4 regions of the Salinicola lusitanus genome follow, and region 4 is predicted to be linked to each of the others. Evidence: predicted binding sites of a transcription regulator. Region 4 holds the regulator's gene; each other region holds the start of a gene.
The links. Region 4 encodes LexA, which represses DNA repair genes until DNA is damaged. Its sites were predicted from a motif close to TACTGTNTANNTANACAGTA; they were not measured.
Positions count from the first base shown of each region.

Region 1 (5,739 bases), 820 kb from region 4:
CCCGACAGCAGCAGCTCGACGACGTCCAGGTCACCGCCAATCGCCTGCCGCAATCGCAGGCCGACGTGCTGGCCAGCACCACCATCATCGATCGCGCCGAGATCGAGCGCAGCCAGGCCGACAGCGTGGTCGAACTGCTGCAGGGCCGCGCCGGCATCGAGATCGCCCAGACCGGCGCGCCGGGCAGTCTCACCAGCCTGTTCATGCGCGGCAGCGAATCCGATCATAGCGTCGTGCTGGTCGATGGCGTTCGGATCAACTCGGCGACGAGTGGCGGCGCCAGCCTTGAGTTCCTGCCGCCGGAAGCGATCGACCGCATCGAAATCGTCCGCGGCCCACGAGCGGCGGCCTATGGCGCCGATGCCATCGGCGGCGTGATCCAGATATTCACCCGGCGCGGCGGCGATGGCACTCGAGGCGCGCTGAACCTGAGAGTCGGGGAGAACAGCACCAACAAGCAGAATCTGTTCGTCTCCACGGGAGACGACGACACCCGCCTTAACGCCACCCTGTTTCGCCGCGACGGCGACGGCTTCAACGCCACCGAGGCCGACACCAGCGGCGAGCGGGATGGCTTCGAACGCAGCGGTGGTCAATTGGGCCTCTCTCACCGTTTCAGCGATCGGGTCGACTTCAGCTTCAATGCCCTGCGCCAGAATTTCGACACCGATTATGACGACTGTTACCCCGCCAGCGCCCTGGGCGCGTCCCAGGACTGCCGGACCAAGGGTTACCTGCAGACCTTCGGCGGTCAGCTCGACGTTGCGCTCGATACCGACTGGGACATGATTCTCACCGCCGGTCATTTCGACGAGCAGCGGGAGGAGCGCTATGCCGGCGAGCGCAACAGCCGCACCGAGTCACACCGCAACGAGCTGGGATTGCAGCACCGCTTCACGCGGCAAAATGGCGTCGACGTGCTCGGGGTCGACTATCGCGAGGAGCGTCTCGATTACGACGATTACGCCTATGGTTCGCGATATCAAAAGGATAGCCGCGAGAACTACGGCCTCTACGCCATGGTCCAGCGTCAACATGGTCCCCACGAGGTGTCGGGCTCACTGCGCTACGACGATGATTCGCGGTTCGGCGACGAGACGACCGGTAATCTCGGCTATGCCTATCACCTGACCCGGTTCCAACGAATCGGCGTCAGCTACGGCACCGCCTTCAAGGCGCCCAATCTGATCGACCTCTACGGACCCTACGGCACCAACCCCGATCTCGACGCCGAGACCTCGAAGACACTGGAGGCCTTCTGGGCCCTGGACCGCGGCCCCTGGGACGCTCGGGTGTCCGTGTTCGAAAGCCGGATCGACGACCTGATCAGCTACGACCCGACGACCTATATTCCCTACAACGTCGATGAAGCGCGCATCCGGGGCGTCGAGTTGAGCGGCGGCTGGCAGCGCGACGGTTTCGCCCTGCGCGCCAGCCTGACTCACCAGGATCCGGAGGATCGCGATACCGGCGACCGACTCAAGCGCCGCGCCAGGACGTTCGGCCGGGTCGATGCCGACTATAGCCTCGCTGCCTGGTCCGTCGGCGCCACCCTGCGCGCCGCGGGCGATCGCCGCGACACCCAGTTCTCCTTCCCCTACGGCGATACCACCACGGCCGGCTACGGCGTGGTTGACCTGCGTACCGCCTGGCAGGTCACGCCGACCGTCGAACTGTCGGCCAAGCTGGAAAACGCCTTCGACAAGGATTATCAGCTGGTGGATGGCTACAACACCCAGGACCGCTATCTCGAAGGTGGCGTGAAGCTCAGCTTCTGACTGCCTTCCGCATGCGGCGGCGCCGGCTCCCGGCGCCGCTTCCCGCTTCCCGCTTCCCGCTTCCCTCTTCCCTCTTCCCTCTTCCCTCTTCCCTCTTTGAACAGCTTCTCCCTTTTCGCTCCCGGTGATACTGTATATATAAACAGCATCCACAGGAGTCGCTGGCATGACGTCTCCCTCCAGGCCCATGAAAGGCCGCGGCGCGACCTACAACCCCGACAACCGTTTCCAGCCGACCCACAGCACCCGTGAAGACGACGGCTGGTGGCAGGAGGAGCTGCCGCCGCGAATCGCTACCCAGGTCCAGTTCGAGGCACCCCACACGGCGCTCTCCTGGAATCAATCGCCGGATCTGGGGTTCGATCGCTCGCTCAACCCCTATCGCGGCTGCGAGCACGGCTGTATCTATTGCTACGCCCGGCCCAGCCACGCCTATTGGGATCTCTCTCCCGGCATCGATTTCGAGACCCGGCTGATCGCCAAGACCGGCATGGTGGACCGGCTGCGCGAGGAACTGTGCAAGCCCGGTTACGTCTGCCGCCCCATCAATCTCTCCGGCAACACCGACTGCTACCAGCCGATCGAGGCCCAACATGGGACGACGCGCTCGCTGCTGGAACTCCTGCTGACGTGTCGCCACCCGGTCACGCTGGTGACCAAGAGCGCGCTCGTTCTGCGCGACCGTGAGCTTCTGGCCGAGATGGCGCGCCAGCGTCTGGTCAGGGTCTTCGTCAGTCTCACCTCGCTCGACAACGAGTTGAAGCGCACCCTGGAGCCGCGTACCGCCTCTCCGGCGGCGCGCATCAAGGTCATCCGGGAGCTGCACCAGGCGGGAATACCGGTCGGCGTGCTGGTGGCGCCGGTCATTCCTGCCATCAACGATAGCGAGATCGAGACCCTTCTGGCCCGGGCCGCTGACGCCGGCGCCCGAACCGCCAGTTGGACGCTACTGCGCCTGCCGCGCGAGGTGTCGCCGCTGTTCGAGGCCTGGCTGGAACAGCACTACCCGGAGCGTGCGGGCAAGGTGATGAGCCTGGTCCGCCAGTCCCGCGGCGGCCACGCCAACGACAGTCGCTTCGGCCATCGCATGCGTGGCGAGGGCCTGTTCGTGGACATGATCGCCCAGCGCTTCCGCCGCGCGGCCAAGCGGTTGGGAATGGGTCAACGGGCGGACATGGGGCTCGAGACCACCCACTTCCGCGCGCCTCATGCCCAGCAGGACCTGTTCGGCTGATTCTCGGGAACCGGCCAACACCTGCCGACGACATTCCATGGTAGGAATGTCGTTGTCGCGATTGTCGCTTAAGCTTCCTTTAAGTCTGGCCCGCGACCATGGCGGCACGCCGCTCGCGCGCTCCGCGACACGATCAACCGAGCCAGACCGAACCGCCTGGGCCATACATTCGGAGAGGCGGGTTTCATCCATTGCCCAGGCCATCGGTCACCTCGCCAGGAAATTGCCATCCATGCATTCATCCCTTCGCTCTCCCCTGCTCTCGATCCTGATCCCGGCCAAGGACGAGGCCGGCAATCTGCCAGGCCTGCTCGATGAGATCGAGCGGGCACTGGCGGATATCGACCACGAAGTCATCGTGGTCGACGACGCCTCGACCGACGACACCTGGGATCTGCTGGAACGACGGGCCGCGCGGGATCCCCGCCTGCGCCCGATGCGTCACGCCCGGAGTGCGGGACAGAGCACCTCGGTCTGGCAGGCGGCCAGGGTCGCGCGGGGTCTCTGGCTCGGCACGCTCGATGGCGACGGCCAGAACGATCCGGCCGATCTCCCCAGGCTGTTCGAACGCGCCCGGCGCGGAGATGTCGCACTGGTCGCGGGACACCGCACCAATCGCCGTGACGACTGGATCAAACGGCTCTCCTCCAGGGTGGCCAATCGCGTGCGCTCGGCGCTGCTGAACGACGCCACGCCGGATACCGGTTGCGGATTGAAGGTGGTGCACCGCGAAGCCTTCATGGCACTCCCCTACTTTGACCACATGCACCGCTTCCTGCCGGCGCTGATCCGCGCCCAGGGCGGCCAGTGCGTCTCCGTTCCGGTCAACCACCGCCCGCGGGGGACCGGGACGTCACACTACGGGCTCAACAATCGCCTGTGGGTCGGGCTGGTGGATATGGTCGGCGTCATGTGGTTGCGCCGCCGTAGCCGGCTGCCCGCGGCATGCCTCGAGCTGACGGGCGCGATGACGGCACCGGGTGACACGGCCGATCACCGGCGCCCCGACGGCGCGGAGGCGACATCATGAGCCAAGAGTGGATATGGGTGATCATCGGCTTTATCGGCCAGACCCTGTTTTCGGCCCGTTTCATCATTCAGTGGCTCGCCAGCGAGCGCGCCAGGCGCAGCATCATTCCCGTCGCCTTCTGGTTCTTCAGCATTGGTGGGGGTGCCACCCTGCTGGCCTACGCGATCTACCGTCGCGACCCGGTATTCATCGCCGGTCAGGGTGCCGGTCTGGTCATCTACGTTCGCAATCTGATGCTGATCCGGCGGGAGAAGCACCAGGCTAGCGTCCCGGAAACCTCCTCGAATTCCTGAACGAGATCTCGCTCATGCGGCGCTTCCTGTCCGATCCCTCACAGGCCCACTATCGGCGCGCCTGGCTGCTGTTGCTGCTGTTCACCACCGTGCTGCTGGGCATCGGTATCGGCCTGCGGGACCCCTGGCCGGCCGACGAACCGCGTTTTGCCCTCAACGCGCTGGAGATGTTGCGCACCGGCCAGTTCTGGTTTCCCCACCGCGGTGGCGAACTCTATCCTGACAAGCCGCCGGTGTTCATGTGGGCGTCGGCGCTGAGTATCTGGCTGACCGGTTCGGTGCGCTGGGGATTCTTGATCCCCACTACGCTCGCGGGTATCGGCACCCTGTTGCTGACGGTCGATCTGTGTCGCCGCCTGTACGGCCGCCGCATCGCGCTGATGTCGGGGCTGGCGCTGCTGAGCGCGTTCCAGTTCGTGCTGCAGGCCAAGACCGCGCAGATCGACATGATGCTGACCTTCTGTACCACGCTCGCCACCTATGGCTTGCTCCGCCACGCCCTGCTGGGACCTGCCCGGCGCTGGTGGCTGGTGGGCTGGGCAGCGATGGGGCTGGGCATCATCACCAAAGGTGTCGGCATCCTGCCTCTGACGCTGCTTCCGGCCTGGCTATGGCTGGCCTACTCCAGGCGCGCTCGGGGACGAATCGCCCCCATCACGCTCAGGGCTGCCCTCCAGGGGGTGGCCGTGATGGTGGCCTGCATCGCGGCCTGGGCCGTGCCGATGGTCGTGATGGCGACCTGGGGAGACGATCCCTCGCTGGCAGCCTACCGAGACAACATCCTGTTCAAGCAGACCGGCCAGCGGTATGCCGACTCCTGGACCCACCTCGAACCCTGGTATTACTACCTGGTCAGCGTGCTGCCCTGGGCATGGATGCCACTGGTCCTGGCCTTTCCGTGGGCACTCCCCGCCTGGTGGCGTCGGCTGCGCCGCTCCGACCCGCGAATCCTGCTGCCGCTCAGTTCGGTGATACTGATCGTGACCTTCTTTTCCCTCTCGCCCGGCAAGCGCGGCGTCTACATGCTGCCGACCTTGCCGTTGCTGGTATTGGCGCTGGCCCCGCTGCTGCCGGGGCTCGTCACTCGAAAGCGCCTGCAGTGGCTGGGTTTCGGCCTGCTGGCACTGCTGGGCGGGCTGCTGCTGGCCGCGGGCATTCTCGGCGCTGCCGGTCTGCCCGCGCTGACCAAGGTCGCCGAGCGTCACGCCGTCTCCCCGTGGGCCTGGTGGATCGTGATCGGCGCCATCGCCGTGGGGCTGCTAGTCATCCTGCGGCCTCGCCGCGGTCTCTGGGCACTGGCCAGTTGGCTGGTGGTGTTCTGGGTGAGCTGGTCGACCTGGGGCTATGCGCTGCAGGATCATGCGCGCTCGCCGCGTGACATGATGGCGCAGGTGCGGTCGATCA
Region 1 covers NZ_CP151919.1:3,055,028-3,060,766, reverse strand. Annotated here, with positions in the region: gene AAGT95_RS13760 (TonB-dependent receptor domain-containing protein) at 1-1,778, shown strand, start outside; gene AAGT95_RS13755 (PA0069 family radical SAM protein) at 1,945-3,012, shown strand; gene AAGT95_RS13750 (glycosyltransferase family 2 protein) at 3,245-4,042, shown strand; gene AAGT95_RS13745 (lipid-A-disaccharide synthase N-terminal domain-containing protein) at 4,039-4,335, shown strand; gene AAGT95_RS13740 (glycosyltransferase family 39 protein) at 4,350-5,739, shown strand, end outside.
Region 1: a site for LexA is predicted at 1,907-1,926, ahead of AAGT95_RS13755 (PA0069 family radical SAM protein). Genes of this name have one in related genera too.

Region 2 (5,739 bases), 2.2 Mb from region 4:
TTCCGGCTACATGAAGATGCCCTACAAGAACACGCGACATTTCACGCATCGAGCGCGGCTTCCCGATAGCCCCGATAGCGCGAGAGGATGAGTCGTCCGCCAGGCGGCTGGCATGGTGCATTCTGCGAAATCGTTGCGGTTTCGGGACGCTTTACACCGATTTTGGACGGTTACAGGGAGGAAAAAGGGAAGAAACGGGTTCGAGCCGTTATAATCCGCGCCGACAAGAGAAGCCCGTCCGGGTGCCTGGCGCCGTCACGGGGCGCTGCGGGTTTCCGACAACAGCATTACTCGATGGTGAATTCATGGCCAAACAATCCCATACCCATGCGCAGTGGTCCTCCCGCACGGCCTTCGTCCTGGCGGCGACCGGTTCGGCCGTGGGGCTCGGCAACATCTGGAAGTTTCCCTACATGGTGGGCGACAGCGGCGGCGCCGTGTTCGTGCTCGTCTACCTGGTCTGCATCGCGCTGATCGGGCTGCCGATCCTGGTCTCCGAGTGGCTGCTGGGCCGGCGCGGACAGTCCAACCCGATCAACACCATGCAGACGGTCAGCCGCGACGCGAAGAAATCGCCGGACTGGGTGCTGGTGGGGATCGCCGGCGTCCTCGGCTCGTTTCTGATCCTCTCGTTCTACAGCGTGGTCGGCGGCTGGTCGCTCAACTACACCTGGAGCACGCTGACCGGCGACCTCGGTCAGTCCAGCGGTGTCAGCGTGGGTGATTACTTCACCACCCTGCTGGGCCAGCCGGGCACGCTGCTGTTCTGGCACACGCTATTCATGCTGTTGACCTTCGGCATCGTCGCCGGTGGGGTCAAGGGTGGCCTGGAGCGTGCGGCCAAGTGGCTGATGCCGCTGCTGATCGTGGCGCTGGTCGTGCTGATCGGCTTTGGCATGTCCACCTCGGGCTTTGGTCAGGCGGCCGAGTTCATGTTCTCGCCCGACTGGAGCAAGTTGAACGGCGGCGTCATTCTCGCGGCGCTGGGTCACGCCTTCTTCACCCTGTCGCTGGGGATGGGGATCATGATGGCCTACGGCTCTTACCTGGGGCAGGAGGTCGATCTGATCAAGACCGCGCGTACCGTGGTGATCCTGGATACGGTGATCGCGCTCGGCGCCGGCATGGCGATCTTCCCGGTGGTGTTCGCCAATGGTCTGGACCCGAGCGCCGGCCCGGGGCTGCTGTTCGTGACCCTGCCGCTGGCATTCATCGACATGCCCTGGGGGCTGGCGTTCGGCACGATCTTCTTCGCCCTGCTCACGGTGGCCGCGATCACCTCGGCGATCTCGCTGCTGGAGCCGGTGACGGAGTTCCTGGAGGAGCGCACGCCGCTGTCCCGCCTGGGCTCGGCGTTCGTCGCCGCCCTGGCAACCTGGACGCTGGGGATCGCGGCGCTGCTGGCGTTCAACCTCTGGTCCGGCTTCCAGCCGTTCGGCTTCAACGTCTTCGACCTGCTCGATGCCCTCACCAGCAAGCTGATGCTGCCGCTGACGGGACTGGCTGCCATCGTCTTCACCGCCTGGTTCCTGGATAGCGAAGACGTCAAGCGGGAGCTGGGACTGGGGCCGAAAGGTCGGGTCGTATGGCACTACGTATCGCGTTATGTCGCACCGATCGGCGTGATCGTGGTGTTCTTCAACAGTCTGTAGTGAACCGCCGTCACGTCTTGGGGCGTGACGGGAGTTTCCGCGCCGGAGAGGATCCCGGCGCGGCAGGCAGTGGCCGTTGCCCTCGGGGTGACGGCCACTGATCGTTGGGTAGCTGTCTCCGACCGACTGGACGCTACTCGGGCAGCTCGGCGATCTCTTCCGCTAGCTGGCGCTTCTCCAGACGCTGCTCGATGCCGCGCCGGGCCTTGAGGTATCGCACGGCTGCCTTGCGCTTGCGCTGCTCGTGCTCGTTGACCTCCAACGTCATGAAAATATCGAAAATTTCGCTCTTCAGGGTGTGAAGATGTTCGATGTCCTTCATTGATCGAATCTCCTGGCATCCTCGGAACCGTCGGTTTTCGCCCGACATGCATACTATACTCAACTTTACAAGATAATGACGGTTCACTTTTTTCATGCTTCCAACGCGCCGTGTCGGCGTATTCCCGCCAGCCCGAGTCGGGCATACTAGGCCGCGAACTCCTGATCGAAATCCAGAGACACGAGACCGCTTGATGTCGCCATCCGAGGGCCAGCCATGAGTCGTTCGCTGTTCGATGAATTGCGCGTTCACATGGATCGTCTGCGCCGTTCCGAGCAGAAGGTGGCGCGCTTCGTGCTGCGCAATCCGGAAGAGGTGATCCTGATGCGGATCACCGACCTGGCCAGCGAGGCGCAGGTCAGCGAGCCCACGGTAGTGCGCTTCTGTCGCGCCATGGGCATGGCCGGATTCCAGGAGTTCAAGCTGAAACTGGCGCAGATGATGGCCAAGGGAAGTCAGTACGCCCAGTTCACCATGAACGACGGCGATAGCGTGGCCGAGTTCTCCCATGGCATCTTCGACAGCACCATCGAGACCCTCGAACAGGTCCGCGATCGTCTCGACAATGAGGCGCTGGGCAAGGCAATCGCCGCGCTGGCAGTCGCCAACCGGGTCGAGTTCTACGGTTATGGCGCATCGGGTATCGTCGCCGCCGATGCCCAGCACAAGTTCTTCCGTCTCCAGATCCAGACGTCGGCCTATGCCGATCCCCACATGCAGGCCATGTCCGCCGCCACCATGAAGGCGGGCGACGTGGTGGTGGCGATCTCCCAGACCGGCCGCACCCGGGCGCTGATCGCCAGCGCGAAGACGGCGGTCAAGGCCGGCGCTACCGTGATCGGCCTGTGTCCCAGCGATTCGCCACTGGCTCGCGAGGTGACCCTGACACTGCCGGTCGACGTGCAGGAGGACACCGAGGTCTACATCCCCATGACCTCGCGCATCGCCCACCTGTTGACCATCGACGTGCTCGCCGTGGGCGTGGCCAAGAATCGTGGCCCGCAGATCAGCGATCAGCTCAAGGCGATCAAGCGCAGCCTGGGGTCGCTGAGGGTTTCCAACAGCGTCTCCTGAGCCGCTCGCATCCCGGGAAACGTCGCTTGAGGTGGCGTTTTTTTACGTATCGAATACTGTATATATAGACAGTATTCGTGTTCTGAGTGACACTGTTGGCAACGATTCAACTCTCCCGAGCACCGCCATGTCGTCACTCGCTTCCTGCTGTTTTCGATGGCTACCGCTGCCACCCCTCGCCAAGGAGGCCGGCCGATGAGCAGCCTGGAAACCCTGCTCGACAGCCGCCAGGTCTGGCGTGCCCAGGCCAATACCGCCGGCGATCGAGGCGAGGCGATTGCCAGCGGACACGCCGAGCTCGATGCGCTCCTGCCGGGCGGTGGCTGGCCACCGGCCGCGGTCAGCGAGCTGCTGTCGAACGGCGCCGGCAACGGCGAGCTGGCCCTGCTGTGGCCCGTGCTCTCGCGGATGACACGGCAAGGCAGGCCGATCGTGCTGATTTCGCCACCGGGGGCGCCCTACCCGGCAGCGTGGCGGCAGGCGGGTGTGGCGCTCGGGCAGTGCCACTGGCTCGAAGTGCAGGGTCGCGAGGCGTTATGGGCGGCGGAGCAGTGTCTGCGCGCCGGCTGCTGCGGGGCCGTCATGGCCTGGCTGCCGCAGGCCGATAGCCGTCTCATGCGCCGGTTGCAGGTGGCGGCGGCCAGCGGGAATACGCTGGCCTTCGTGCATCGTCCTTTGGTGAAGGTGGCCGAGGCATCACCGGCGCCACTGCGGTTGCGATTGCACCGGTACGCCGAGCTGGAAGTCCTCAAGTGTCGCGGCGGCTTGGTCTCCTCGCGTCGGATCGCCTTCGGCGGCGGGACGTGACCGCATGCGTTGGGTCTGCCTGCTGTTCCCGCGTCTGGCGCTGGAGGGCGCGCTGCGTCGCCGCCCCGATCCCGGCGCTCCGTTCGCACTGATCGACGGGCCGCCACCGCGTCAATGCATCCGTGCTGCCAATCGCGCGGCCCGCGAGCGAGGCGTCAGGCCCGGACAGGCGCTGGGCTTCGCCGAAGCGCTCTGTGACAGCCTGGAAACCGCGCCGTTCGATGCCGAATCCGTCGAACGTTGGCGCCGACGTCTGGCCGCCTGGGCCTATGGCTTCAGCGCTCAGGTCAGCCTTCACTATCCCCATGCGCTGGTGTTCGAAATCGCCAGCAGTCTCGATCTGCTCGGCCCCTGGCCACGGCTGGAGGCGCGTCTGCGCGCGGAACTCGGCGAGCTCGGCTTTTCGCACCGACTGGTGATCGCCCCCAATCCGGCGGCGGCGCGGGTGCTGGTCAATGTCCATGATGGCCTGGCAGTGGACGAGAGCGGGCTGGAAGCGGCATTGGCAAGCCTGCGTCTCGATCGGGCCGGGCTGGCGAGTCTCGATGCCGATCGTGACATCGTGCAGACCCTGACCCGCAGTGGCTTCCAGCGTCTGGGCGAGCTGTTCGCCCTGCCGCGCAGCGCCCTGGCCCGACGTTTCGGGGGCCGCCTGATGCGCCATCTGGGCGAACTGCGGGGAGAGTGGCCGCTGGCGCTGGATTACCACCGCCCGACGCCGCGGTTTTCTCGCACCTTCGCGTTCGATCGGCCAGTGCATGCCATTGCCGGCCTGGCCTTTCCGCTCAAGCGTCTGCTGCAGGAACTGAGCCTGTTTCTGATCGGCCAGGACGCCGGGGTCGAGCGATTCCAGGTCACGTTCGAACTGGAGGACGGCCCGCCGCAGACCGTCGAGATCGGTCTGTTGTCGGTACAGCGTGACCCCGAGACCCTGCTCGAGCTGACCCGAGCGCATCTGGAGCGTGTGCGCCTCGTCGGCCCGGTGATGGCCTTGACGCTCTTCGCACCTCGGCTCTCCGACTATGCCCCGACAAGACGCGAGTTGCTGGAGGGGCCGGCGCGCCAGGCCCAGGCCTGGGCGGCGCTGCACCAGCGGCTGGTGGCGCGATTGGGGGAGTCGGCACTCCGGCCGCTGGTCGAACATCGCGAGTATCGGCCGGAGAAGGCGGTGCTGAACGGACTCGGGCCACGGGCGCGTGACGCCAGCGCCGGCCCGCCTCGTCCCGGCTGGCTAGTGCCTGCGCCGCAGCGCTGCGATGGCGACGTGGTGCAACTGCTGGCGGGGCCGGAGCGAATAGAAAGCGGCTGGTGGGACGGTGGCGACATTCGACGCGACTACTATCTGGCCCAGTGGGTGGATGGTCGCCACGCCTGGGTCTGGTGCGAGCCGGGACGGCAGGGCTGGTATCTGCACGGATGGTTCGGATGAACGAGCTCTTTCCACTGCGGCCCGACGCTGTCGCCTTATCGCGGCCCGACGCTGCCGCTTCGGACACCCGTGAGTCGGTAGGCGCAGATTCGGGCGCCTGTAGGATCGACGCGGATTCGGAAGCCCGGGAGCCGATAGGCGCGGGTGCGGGCGCCTGTAGCATCGGCGCGACTGCGGGCGCCTATGAGGCCCCGGGACACGAGGCCAACGCCTACGCCGAGCTGCACTGCCTTTCCGCCTTCAGCTTCCAGCGCGGGGCTTCCACTGCGGATGAACTGTTCGAGCGGGCGGCGCGGCACGGCTATCAGGCCCTGGCGATCACCGACGAAGCCACGCTGGCCGGCATCGTGCGCGGCTGGCAGGCGGCGCGTGAGTACGGCATCGACCTGATCGTCGGGGCCGAGTTTCGTACCGAGTGCGGTATCAAGCTGGTGCTGCTGGTGGAGAATCGGCGG
Region 2 covers NZ_CP151919.1:1,296,514-1,302,252, forward strand. Annotated here, with positions in the region: gene AAGT95_RS05965 (protein kinase domain-containing protein) at 1-91, shown strand, start outside; gene AAGT95_RS05970 (sodium-dependent transporter) at 306-1,652, shown strand; gene AAGT95_RS05975 (PA3496 family putative envelope integrity protein) at 1,786-1,974, opposite strand; gene hexR (transcriptional regulator HexR) at 2,191-3,048, shown strand; gene imuA (translesion DNA synthesis-associated protein ImuA) at 3,244-3,855, shown strand; gene AAGT95_RS05990 (DNA polymerase Y family protein) at 3,860-5,284, shown strand; gene AAGT95_RS05995 (error-prone DNA polymerase) at 5,281-5,739, shown strand, end outside.
Region 2: a site for LexA is predicted at 3,103-3,122, ahead of imuA (translesion DNA synthesis-associated protein ImuA). Genes of this name have one in related genera too.

Region 3 (5,739 bases), 190 kb from region 4:
ACGGGCGCCGACTACAACACGAGCTCGGCGGTCTATCTCGGACAGAACAACTCGACCTCAAGTCATCTGGTGGGCGATGTCGCTGAGCTGATCGTTACCTACAGCGACCTGCTCGCTGAAGGTAACGCTTACCACCTTCGAAACCTGCTGGATTACTGGAAAGCAAAGTTCGGGGTCTAAGCCGAATCGCCGGCGTAGTTGTGGCACAACTCACGCCGGCATTCGGGTCTCGCCGGTGATCAGATCCATTCGCCTCGGCCCCCACTCAGCTTCCATCCTCGCCGGGCGCCAGAACAGATGCCGGATCTGCGCCCGGCCAGGATCGAGCAACAGGTGAGCATGCGTGTCCAGCGTCAGCATGTCGTCGCGATTGAGCTGATCGATCCTGCACCGGCCGCTGTAGACGAACTGCGCGTGTGTCGCGTGGTACTCGATCCACTGGTCGGACGGCGGTGTGCCCTCGTTCCAGTCCCGATCCCGGCGATTCTGTGCCCATCGCTCAAGCGCCGATCGGTAGTTCACTGTGCTGAAATCCGGTCTACTCTTCCAAGATGTGCGGACGATTTGCTTTCTACAGCATGGACTTTTCGGCGCTGGCCGAGGCCGTCCATCAGCCCGACCTCTTCGCCGACGCCGAGCCCCGATACAACGTGCCACCGGGCACGCTGATCAGCGTTGCGCGTCGCGCGGACGACGAGGCACCAGTGATGATCGAGCAACTATGGTGGGGATATCGGCCAGCGTGGGCGGATGCTAAATCCCCGCAGCCGATCAATGCCAAGGCCGAGACCGTGGCCACTTCCAAATACTTCGCGCCAGCGTTCAAGCGTCACCGTTGTCTCATTCCCGCAGATGGGTGGTATGAGTGGCTATCCGTCGATGGTCGCAAACAACCGCACTACATCACCCGGGCTGACGAGAAGACGCTGTACCTCGCTGGCATCTGGACCGAGCGGGGCGACGATCTGGCGCCTGGGGTGGCGATCATCACCGAGCCGGCGCGGGGGAGTGCGAAAGAGGTTCACGACCGGATGCCGCTGGCGCTGGATAACGACTCGCTCGAGCCATGGCTCGACCCGCATTTCACCGAGCGCGACGCCATCCGTGGCGTCACTCGGCATATTGACGCCGGCCTGATCCGACACTGGCCGGTCAGCACCGCCGTCAATAAGCCTGGTGATGATCGTAACGCGGCGCTGATCAACCCGCTGTAAGCCATCGCGGACACAACGCAGCGGCAATGTCTCACTCAAGCGAGACAGCACGGCGCCGATAGTCTCTATGCTGGGGCGGCTCTCTCTCCGCGCCGGTGTTGTGGTTGAAGTGGAATGATGACCCGGTCTTTCGTGGGGCCGGGTCTTTTATTTCAAGTGTGCGACCGGCAGCTCGTCCCATCGGGTGGTGTATCGCTGCGTCAGCAGCTCCGCTTTCAACTTCCAATCTGCCTTTCCCTTCGTGCCGCCCAACCTGACAGTGCCGCGCCCCATCTTGCGGTTCAGCTCGTCCATCACCGCCGACGCCTTGGCGGATCGCCTCCGCTCTGCATCACTCTCCGGGCTGTCGAAGATGTCGTGCTGCTGGGTAGCTTTGTCGACAAGGTCGAGCATCATCACGCCCGCTTTCATGTATCGATACCCGCCGCGATAGATCCGCTTCAGCGCGGCCTGGGCGGCGCCGACGATCACACGGGTGTCATTCGATGGGTGGGGGAGCTGCACGACTAGGGCAGGGTGATACTGCGCCAGGTCCTCACGGTGCTTGTTTGTCTTCAAGTGCACCTGGATCGCCCGGGCCACGCTGCCTTGCTTACGCAGCTTCTCGGCGCCGCGGGCGGCGTGCGCGCGGATAGCCTGCTGCACTTCGTGCTGATCGCTCGACAACCGCCCGAACGACCGCGACGTCATGATGTTTTTCTTCGGCTCGCCATAGTCGTCGGTATCGATGCAGTCGATGCCGCGCAGCTCGTAGACGAGCCGTTCCTGCACGACACTGAACCGCTGCCGGATCCGCTTCGGGTCGGCCTCGCGCAGCTGCCAGGCGGTGACGATGCCCATCTGCGCCAGCCGCTGGCCCAGCCGGCCAGAGACGCCCCAGAGATCCGTGACGGGCATGTCTTCGAGTATCTGCCGCGTGATGTCGGTGTCGGGCTGGAGCAGGCACACGCCCTCATATACCGGGATCTTCTTGGCCAGCTTGTTGGCGACCTTGGCCAACGTCCGAGATGTCGACAGCCCGACGCTGACCGGAATGCCGGTGTTGCGTCGCACGACGTACCGCAACCGCTGGCAATGGTCCTCGAGCTTCTCGATCGGGAATCCATCGAACCCGAGAAACGACTCGTCGATGGAGTAGATCTCGACATCAGGCGTGAACTCGCGCAGCGTCGCCGTCACGCGCCGGCTCATGTCGCCATAGAGCGTGTAATTCGACGAGACTAGAATCAGCTCGCGCCTCGCCGCCGGCGGAATCTTGAACGTCGGCGCCCCCATCTCGACCAACTCTTTCGCTTCGTTCGAGCGAGCGATCACGCAGCCGTCGTTGTTCGACAGCACCGCGACCGGTCGGCCCTCCCAATCCGGACGGAAGACCCGCTCGCAGCTGGCGTAAAAGTTGTTGCAATCGACGAGCCCGATCATCCCCGGCCGCCTCGATGCGAGTGCACGTTGTGGGTGACGACGCCCCACACGTGGCACTCGGCGTTCGCCAGCGGGATCGGTTTGTAGGCCTCGTTGCCGGCGAGCAGGTAGGGCCGCTTGCCTATTTTGCCGAGCCGCTTACACGTGATCTCGCCATCGACCGCGATTACGACGACGTCGCCCTCGACTGGCTCGAGCGAGCGGTCGACAACCAGGATGTCGCCACTGAATATCCCGTAACGCTCCATCGAGTCCCCCGCAGCGCGAACATAGAACGTTGCGCTGGGGCGCTGCACGATGTGCGCAATCAGGTCGAGCTCGGCCTCGATGTAGTCATCGGCGGGTGAGGGGAAGCCGGCGCGGGCTTCGCCAGCGGCGAGCGGGATCATCACCGGCTGAGCGCTCTGGTCGCACTGGCCCAGGTACTGGACAGGGATAGTCATGACGCCGCCTCCGCTTCCGCCGCGTTCCAGGTGATCAGCGCCTCGGCCACACCGACGCGGCTGACCGAGACGTAGTCCAGCTCCTCGAACTCGTTGAGCATCCGATCCCACGCGGTGGGGTCGTCCTCGTCGAAGCGGTAGACGGTGACCGCGTACTGCTCGCGATCGCGCGCCCGGGCGATCTGCTGCTGAACGCGCTTGGCCAGGCGCTGGTATGACGCGGCGGCTTTGAACTGTGCAGACATGACAGCGTGCTCCCTAAGAATACTGTATGTGCGTACAGTATCGAGCAAGGGAGCACGGTTAGGCAAATAGCGGAATTTGGCTATATCGATATTCTATGCTGGGATTTAGCTATGGCGGGTGGTTCGTGGGCAGGAACGAGCCTGTGTGGGTGTAGCCCAGATCCTATCCGGGCTATACCTTGCGCTTCGAAGGTCTTCCCAAAACTGCATCGGAAGTCTTTGATTTTAAAGGAGCGTATCGAGCGGGTTTAAGTAAGGGGTATTCGCAGCTAAATGCATATATATCAGTAGGTTGCAAAGAGTACATCGCAAAAATGGGGTTGCAGAGGTCGCAGGTTCGAATCCTGTCGCTCCGACCAGATACGAGAAAAAGGCCGCCGGAGACTCTCCGACGGCCTTTTTTCGTTGCCTCGCTTTGCAGGGGGAGCCGGCACCGCAGTGGGACCATGATGCCGGCTTCGGTGCACCTATAGCCAGACCAGCTCGATCAATCCCAGGCAGATCAGCGTGACCACCACGGTCCCGGCGACGTTCAGGAAGAAGCCGGCGCGGATCATCGATTGGATCGTCATTCGGCCCGTGGCGAACACGATGGCGTTGGGTGGGGTGGCCACCGGCATCATGAAGGCACAGCTGGCGGCGATGGCGGCCGGCACCGTAATCAGCAGGGGATCGACCCCCAGCGATATCGCCAGGGCGCCGAGCAGCGGCAGGAACGCAGCGGCCGTTGCCGTGTTCGACGTCAGTTCGGTAAGGAAAATGATCACCAGCGTGATCACCCCGATCAGAAGAAGAAGCGGCAAGTTGCCGAAGACGGTGAGTTGATTGGCAATCCAGTCAGCCAGGCCGGAGCTGCTGATCGAACTGGCCAGGGCGAGGCCCCCGCCGAACAGCAGCAGAATTCCCCATGGGAGATCCCGGGCGTCCTCCCACAGCAGTAGCGGACGATGCCGCTCACTGCCGCTCGGAATCAGGAACAACCCGACACCGGCCAGCAGTGCGACCGAAGTGTCCGAGAGCCATTCGACGCCCCAATCGTTGAGTAGCGGTCGCGTGACCCAGGCCAGCGCGGCCAGGAGAAAGACGACGCCGACGCGTTTTTCGGCCGGTTTCATCTCGCCGAGCTTGGCCAGTTCGTCGCCAATGACGTCGCCGTTGTCATCATCGAGCTTGAGTTTGAAGCCGCCCCGGGTCAGCCACCACCAGGCTACCGCCATCATCACCACGCTGACGGGAAGGCCGATCACCATCCATTGCGCGAACCCAAGCTCGATATCCTGCTCGCTGGACAGGTAGCCCGCGAGTATGGCATTTGGCGGGGTGCCGATGAGCGTCGCGATGCCGCCAATGCTGGCGGAATAGGCGATGGCCAGCAGCAGGGCCGTGGCGTATCGTTTCACGTCTTCCGATTCCGCGTCGGCGAACAGGGACACCACCGACATGCCGATGGGCAGCATCATGATGGCGGTCGCGGTATTGGAAACCCACATGCTGATGAACCCGGTGGCCAGCATGAAGCCGGCGATCTGCTGCCTGGGTTTCTGGCCGACGACGTCAAGAATGCGCAACGCAATGCGACGGTGGAGGTTCCATCGCTGCATGGCGATCCCCAGCAGGAAGCCGCCGAGAAACAGAAAGATGGTGGGGTTGGCGTAGCTGGCGGCCGTTCCCTTGAGATCGGCGATGCCGAGCGCGGGAGCCAGCGGGATGGGGAGTAGCGAAGTCGCTGGAATCGGGATCGCCTCGGTCGCCCACCAGGTCGCCAGCAGCAGCGCCAGGCCCACGCAGTGCCAGGCTGCGGGCTCCATACCGACGGGGGCTGGCAGCAGCTGTGTCGCGACGACCCAGAGCGGCCCGAGAACCAGGCCGACCCGGGCGGCCATCGAAGGCGCTTCGGATGCTTGATCGGATGCTTCCGTCATCGTGTGAATTCCTTGTCCATAGGCGGGGTGATCTCCATTCTACTTAAGACGTAGATGACTCCGAGCCTGCCGGGTCTTAGTCTTTGGTCTAACTCGGTGGCGGGATAGTTAATGGTGACTCGCTTTGCCAACGACGATCGACTGGCCCGATCGCCAATCGATCTCCTTGTTAGAAGAGCTGACTGATGAACGTATCGCTGCAATCCTTGATTGACCCTCTTGTCGCCCTGGTCAGGGAGGCCGGAGCCGCTATCGAAGCGGTCGGGCATGGTGCCCTCGATACGCAGCGAAAGGTGGACGACAGCCCGGTCACGGCCGCCGACCTGGCCGCTCACCAAGTGCTCGTCGAGGGGCTGCCGTCGATTGGCTCTCGCGACTGGCCCATCCTGTCCGAGGAGTCGGCCTCCATCCCATGGTCGGAGCGTCGCGGATGGTCCACCTACTGGCTGGTCGATCCATTGGACGGCACCAAGGAGTTCATTCGCGGCTCGGA
Region 3 covers NZ_CP151919.1:3,681,378-3,687,116, reverse strand. Annotated here, with positions in the region: gene AAGT95_RS16630 (hypothetical protein) at 1-180, shown strand, start outside; gene AAGT95_RS16625 (hypothetical protein) at 211-522, opposite strand; gene AAGT95_RS16620 (SOS response-associated peptidase) at 579-1,214, shown strand; gene AAGT95_RS16615 (Y-family DNA polymerase) at 1,362-2,636, opposite strand; gene AAGT95_RS16610 (translesion error-prone DNA polymerase V autoproteolytic subunit) at 2,633-3,079, opposite strand; gene AAGT95_RS16605 (DUF1654 domain-containing protein) at 3,076-3,324, opposite strand; gene AAGT95_RS16600 (SLC13 family permease) at 3,792-5,246, opposite strand; gene cysQ (3'(2'),5'-bisphosphate nucleotidase CysQ) at 5,432-5,739, shown strand, end outside.
Region 3: a site for LexA is predicted at 3,345-3,364, ahead of AAGT95_RS16605 (DUF1654 domain-containing protein). Genes of this name have one in related genera too.

Region 4 (5,739 bases):
TGCTCATTCACGGCAACAAGACGGTGGTGTTCTCCTGATCCGCGCCACCTGACGTTCAAGGCGTCGCCGGTTGGTCGCCGTCGAACAGGCCCAACTGGCGCTGCTCCTGCTCCGGCACCAGCCGCACGCCGACACCCAGCAGCCTGACCGGGCGCTCGCCTCGTCGCCATGCGCTCTCCAGCAGCTCATGGAAGCGCGCGTCGATGATGCCGCGAGCCCCCGTTTCCTGCGTGGTGCTGGAGAAGTCGTCGAAGCGTACTTTGACGAACTGCTTGGCAATGGCAGGATCGCCATGGCGGGCGACGCGATCGTGGAGTTTCTCGATCAGGGGCTCGAGCGCGCCGTGACAGTCACTCAGGTGGGGCAGGTCGCGGTCATAGGTGGTCTCGACGCTGACGGATTTGCGTTCACGCGAGACATTGACCGGACGGTCGTCGATGCCGTGCGCCAATTCGTGCAGACGGCGTCCGAACTTGCCGAACTGATCCAGCAGCTTGTCCATCGACTGGGCCCGGAGATCGGCACAACTGGCGATCCCCAAGGTATCGAGCTTGGTTGCCGTCGCCGGCCCGACGCCATGGAGTTTCCTGACCGGCAAGTCGGTAATGAACGACTCCATCTCCGTCGGCGGGATCACAAACAGGCCGTCGGGTTTGTCCCAGTCGCTGGCGATCTTGGCAAGGAACTTGTTGGGGGCGACGCCGACCGAGATGACGATGCCCGTTCTCGCCAGGGCTTCGTCCTTGAGCCAGCGAGCCATCCAGGTGGCGCTGCCCCGGAATCGGGTGACTTCGGTCACGTCGAGGTAGGCTTCATCGAGAGAGAGTGGCTCGACCAGCGGTGTCAGTTCGTGAAAGATCGCCTGGATCTGCTGCGATACTTCCCGATACTTGTTGAAGTCGGGCGGCAGCAGCTTCAACTCGGGACACAGACGCAGCGCTCGCGCCGTGGGCATGGCGGAGTGCACGCCGAATTGCCGCGCCGGGTAGTTGCAGGTAGCGATCACCCCCCGTCGCTCGGCACTTCCGCCGATCGCCAGCGGCGTATTCGCGAGCGACGGATCGTCGCGCATCTCCACGGCCGCGTAGAAGCAGTCGCAGTCGGCGTGCAGAATCTTGCGCATGGCGCCGGGCGATAGCCTCAGTGAAGGCCGGTGCCGTTGCCACCGCGAATGACGCCAACGCCGAGTCCCTCGATCTCCAGGTGCTGATGCTTCAGATCGATCACGATGGGCTCGAAGTCCGCATTCTCGGCGATGAGCGTGACCCGGCTACCCTGGCGCTGGAAGCGCTTGACGGTGACGTCGTCTTCCAGCCTTGCCACGACGATCTGGCCGTTGCGAATCTCCTGGGTGCGGTGAACGGCGAGCAGGTCGCCGTCGAAGATTCCGGCGTCCTTCATCGACAGTCCGCGAACCCGGAGCAGGTAGTCGGCGCTGGGCGTGAAATAGTCGGCCGGGAGGGGGCAGTATCGGTCGATGTGTTCGGTGGCCAGAATCGGGCTGCCCGCAGCGACGCTGCCGATCACCGGCAAGCCCTCGGCAGCGGCTTCGGCGGGCTCGGCTTCCTGCCCGCTGGTGGGCAGTCGGATCCCGCGGGAGGTGCCGGGTATCATGCGGATGACGCCCTTGCGGTCCAGCGCGCGCAAGTGCTCCTCGGCGGCGTTGGGGGAGCGGAACCCCAGCGCGCGGGCGATTTCGGCTCGTGTCGGCGGGTAGCCGAATTCGCCCATCGTCTTGACGATGAAATCATAGACGTTCTGCTGTCGTGCGGTGAGCGGTCGCGCCATCGGTCTCTCCCGGGCCTTGAGGGTCAATCAGGCGATTTGGGGCCTGCTTGGATTGCCAGGCGTTATCCAACTGGACATGGATCGGATTGGGTGGCGTCCGATCCGCAGCCAGGCGTGTTCATGCATACAGGCTGGAATTGTATCCAGTCGTTGGCGATGAGGGAAGTCTTTCGCGCCCGGACTGGGAGACCCGGAACTCCAGGTCCGACGAAATGCTCGATTGTGTGGCTTGTGTGGGAATGATTAGAATCATAATCGTTCTAAGTCGTTGTTCTCAGGCACGAGGTATGACATGGCCCGACCCGACACCGTTACTCGTATTCTCGATACGGCGGAGGTCCTTTTTGCCGAAAAGGGGTTCGCTGAAACCTCGCTGCGCAACATCACGACCCGGGCCAAGGTCAATCTGGCGGCGGTGAATTATCATTTTGGGTCCAAGAAAGCGTTGATCCAGGCCGTGTTTGCCCGCTATCTCGATCCCTTCTCGGAGCGGCTGAATCTGGCGCTGGATGGGCTGGAGGCTCGCTACCGGAACGGGGGCGTGCCACTCGAGGTACTGCTGGAGCAGCTTGCCACCAGCGTTCTGGAGGTGCCCGCCGAACGTAACAGCCTCAAGGTCTTCATGAAGCTGCTGGGGTTGGCCTATACGCAGGCCCAGGGACATCTGCGGCGCTACATCCAGGAGCACTACGGGGAGACGTTCCACCGTTTCGTCCGCTGCCTGCGACTGGCGACGCCGGACCTGCCGGATGCCGAGCGATTCTGGCGACTCCATTTCATGCTGGGCACGGTGATCTTCACCCTGTCCGGACTGGATGCGCTGAGGGATATCGCCGACAGCGAGTATCAGGAACACATGTCGGTCAGGGAGCTGATCCGCCACCTTCGTCCGGTCGTGGTGGCCGGCATGCAGGCGCCGCTGCCTGCGTCCCTCGAGAAGGTCGGTTCGGCTGTCGAGTGAGAGGATGACTCCTGGCACCCTCGGCCTCTGTCATGGGAACCCACTGTCGTCTAGAATCGGGCGCTCAATGGTCTCAGGTGTTAGCTATGACTCAACCTCTCGGCCCGGTCATGCTGGATGTCGAAGGCACCCAGTTACGTGACGAAGAGCGCCAGTTGATCTCGCGAGCGGAGGTCGGTGGTGTCTTGCTGTTTGCCAGGAACACCCCGGACGTCGCCACGACCCAGGCGTTGATCGGCCAGATTCGCGAGTGTCGCCCCGATATCCTGGTTGCGATCGATCAGGAAGGTGGTCGGGTGCAGCGCTTGAAGGAGGGCGTGACGCAGATACCGCCCATGGCGGTACTGGGCCACCACTTCGCGGAGTCCCCCGAGTCGGCATTGACCCTGACCCAGGACGCCGGCTGGCTGCTGGGCATGGAGATGGCCGCTTGCGGGTTCGATCTGAGTTTCGCGCCTGTGCTCGATCTCGACGACGACCAGTCGCCCGCCATCGGGTCGCGAAGTTTCTCGCCGGATCCGGAGGTGGTCGCCGTGCTGGCGGGCGCCTTCATCGAGGGGCTCCACGAAGCGGGCATGGTCGCTGTCGGCAAGCACTTTCCCGGCCACGGGGGAGCGCGGCAGGACTCTCATTTCGGGGTTGCCGAGGATCCGCGCTCCCTGGCGGAGCTGCGCGAGCACGACCTGGTGCCTTTCGCCAGGCTCGCCACCAAGCTGGATGGCATCATGCCGGCTCACGTCATCTACTCCGCGTTCGACGATCGGCCCGCCGGGTTCTCTCCCAGCTGGCTCGGGATGCTGCGCGAGGAGCTCGGTTTCAAGGGCGCCATCTTCTCGGATGATCTGACCATGGCGGCGGCGCACGCCGCCGGGTCACCCAGCGAGCGGGCCGAAGCGGCCTGGGGGGCCGGTTGCGACATGGCCGTCATCTGCAATGCTCCCGCAGCAGCACGCGAGATCGTCGCGGCCTGTGAGGGGCGCCAGGCCCAGCGTGTCGCCAAACTGCGTTACGCCCGCGCCCGCCCCACGCTGGCGTCGCTCGCCGCGATCTCCCGCTGGCGGCGCACCCACGTCCGTCTCGAATCGCTCAACGAGTCCGAATGACGGGTAGAGACCCTCTGTTTTCCCGCGACGGCCGGTGATGACCCTGGCCGTCGCTCTTTCCATGGTGAACCGTAGACGATGAATCAACCCCCCTCGATCGACGCCCTGAGCTCGATGCAGGAAGTGATGGACAACGCCGATTGCCTGATCGACCAGGCGCAGGTGGAACAGGCGCTGGACCGCATGGCGGCCGATATCACGAACCAGTTGGGCGACAAGCTGCCGGTCTTCTATTGCGTCATGAACGGCGGCCTGATCACCACCGGACATCTGCTGACGCGGCTCGGTTTTCCGCTGGAAGTCGACTATCTGCACGCTACCCGCTATCGCGGTGGTATCCGCGGCGGTGAGCTGTTCTGGCGAGTGTCGCCGGAGATTCCCATGGCCGGTCGCCATGTCGTGATCGTCGACGACATTCTCGACGAGGGCGCCACGCTGGCGGCCATTCTCGATTACTGCCGCCAGGCTGGCGCGGCGAGCATCTCGACGGCGGTGCTGGTCGACAAGCGACACGATCGCAAGTCGTCGCCGGATCTGAAGGCCGACTACTGCGGCCTGGAGGTCGTCGATCGCTACGTGTTCGGCTTCGGCATGGATTACAAGGGGTACTGGCGTAACGCGCCGGGTATCTTCGCGCCCAAGGGGTTGTGAGCCGACCGCTGATGCTCCGAGTCTCGTTTCAGCCCGCCTAGCGCGGGCTGAAACGTCTCTGCAGGCCGGTTTCGTTCATCATGCGCGTCGAGATCTCTTCGATCGAGAAGCGCGTGGTGTCGATGAACGGAATGTTGTGGCGGCGATAGAGCGCTTCCGCCTGGCCGATCTCCTGCATGCATTGGTCCATCGAGCAGTAACGGCTGTCTGGCCGACGCTCGGTGCGGATGGCCGACAGCCGGCGGGCATCGATGGTCAAGCCGAACAGCTTGTGGCGATGGTTGGCCAGTGACGGCGGGAGGTTGAGAATGCCGTTCTCGTCCAGGTCGTCCTCGGTCAGCGGATAGTTGGCGGCACGGATGCCGAACTGCAGTGCCAGATAGAGCGAGGTGGGCGTCTTGCCGCAGCGGGAGACGCCGATCAGGATGATGTCTGCCTCCTGATACTGATGCGTTCGCGCGCCGTCATCGTTGTCGAGGGCGAAATTGACCGCCTCGATACGATGCATGTAGACATCGTCGCGGCCGATCGCGTGGGTGCGGCCGACGGTATACGTCGAGTGGGTCTCCAGCTCTTCTTCCAGCGGGGCGAGGAAGGTGGAGAAGATGTCGACCTTGAAGGCCGGCGCCTCGGCGACGATGCTGCGGATCGCCTGGTCGACGATGGTGTCGATGACGATGGGACGGATCCCGTCGCGCTCGGCGGTGGACTCGATGATGCCGACCAGCGAACGGGCCTTGTCGAGGGTGTCGATGTAGGGCTTGGTGACCTGGATGAAATCCGTGTTCTCGAACTGTGAGAGCAGGCTGCGACCGAGGGTCTCCGCGGTGATGCCGGTGCCGTCGGAGATGAAGAAGGCGGTGCGGGGCATGGCATTGATCCGTAGATGTCGATCGCCCATTGTCGGCTGAAATCCGCGGCCGGGGCAACTCGTCGTCGGTGGAGAAGTCGCCTCGCCTCGCGGGACTACAGGAATGCGCGAAATGGGCGAATTCCTGTAGAAATACTCCAAACTCTACGCCCTTAAACTTCTGGCTAAGCCGAAAGTCGCCTGTTAGCTTCTGGCCCCATCGAGGCGCAGCGGAGCGCGCCGTTTCATGTGCCACGGTTCATCAGCGGTGGCCGGCCGAGACGATCAGGAGACGACTTTGGAACCATTCATTATCACTTTCGAGCAGTTGGGGATGTCCGATGTCGAGCGCGTCGGTGGCAAGAACGCCTCGCTGGGGGAGATGA
Region 4 covers NZ_CP151919.1:3,874,956-3,880,694, reverse strand. Annotated here, with positions in the region: gene purU (formyltetrahydrofolate deformylase) at 1-38, shown strand, start outside; gene dinB (DNA polymerase IV) at 56-1,123, opposite strand; gene lexA (transcriptional repressor LexA) at 1,141-1,788, opposite strand; gene AAGT95_RS17510 (TetR/AcrR family transcriptional regulator) at 2,081-2,749, shown strand; gene nagZ (beta-N-acetylhexosaminidase) at 2,836-3,852, shown strand; gene AAGT95_RS17500 (hypoxanthine-guanine phosphoribosyltransferase) at 3,931-4,503, shown strand; gene ppsR (posphoenolpyruvate synthetase regulatory kinase/phosphorylase PpsR) at 4,541-5,374, opposite strand; gene ppsA (phosphoenolpyruvate synthase) at 5,688-5,739, shown strand, end outside.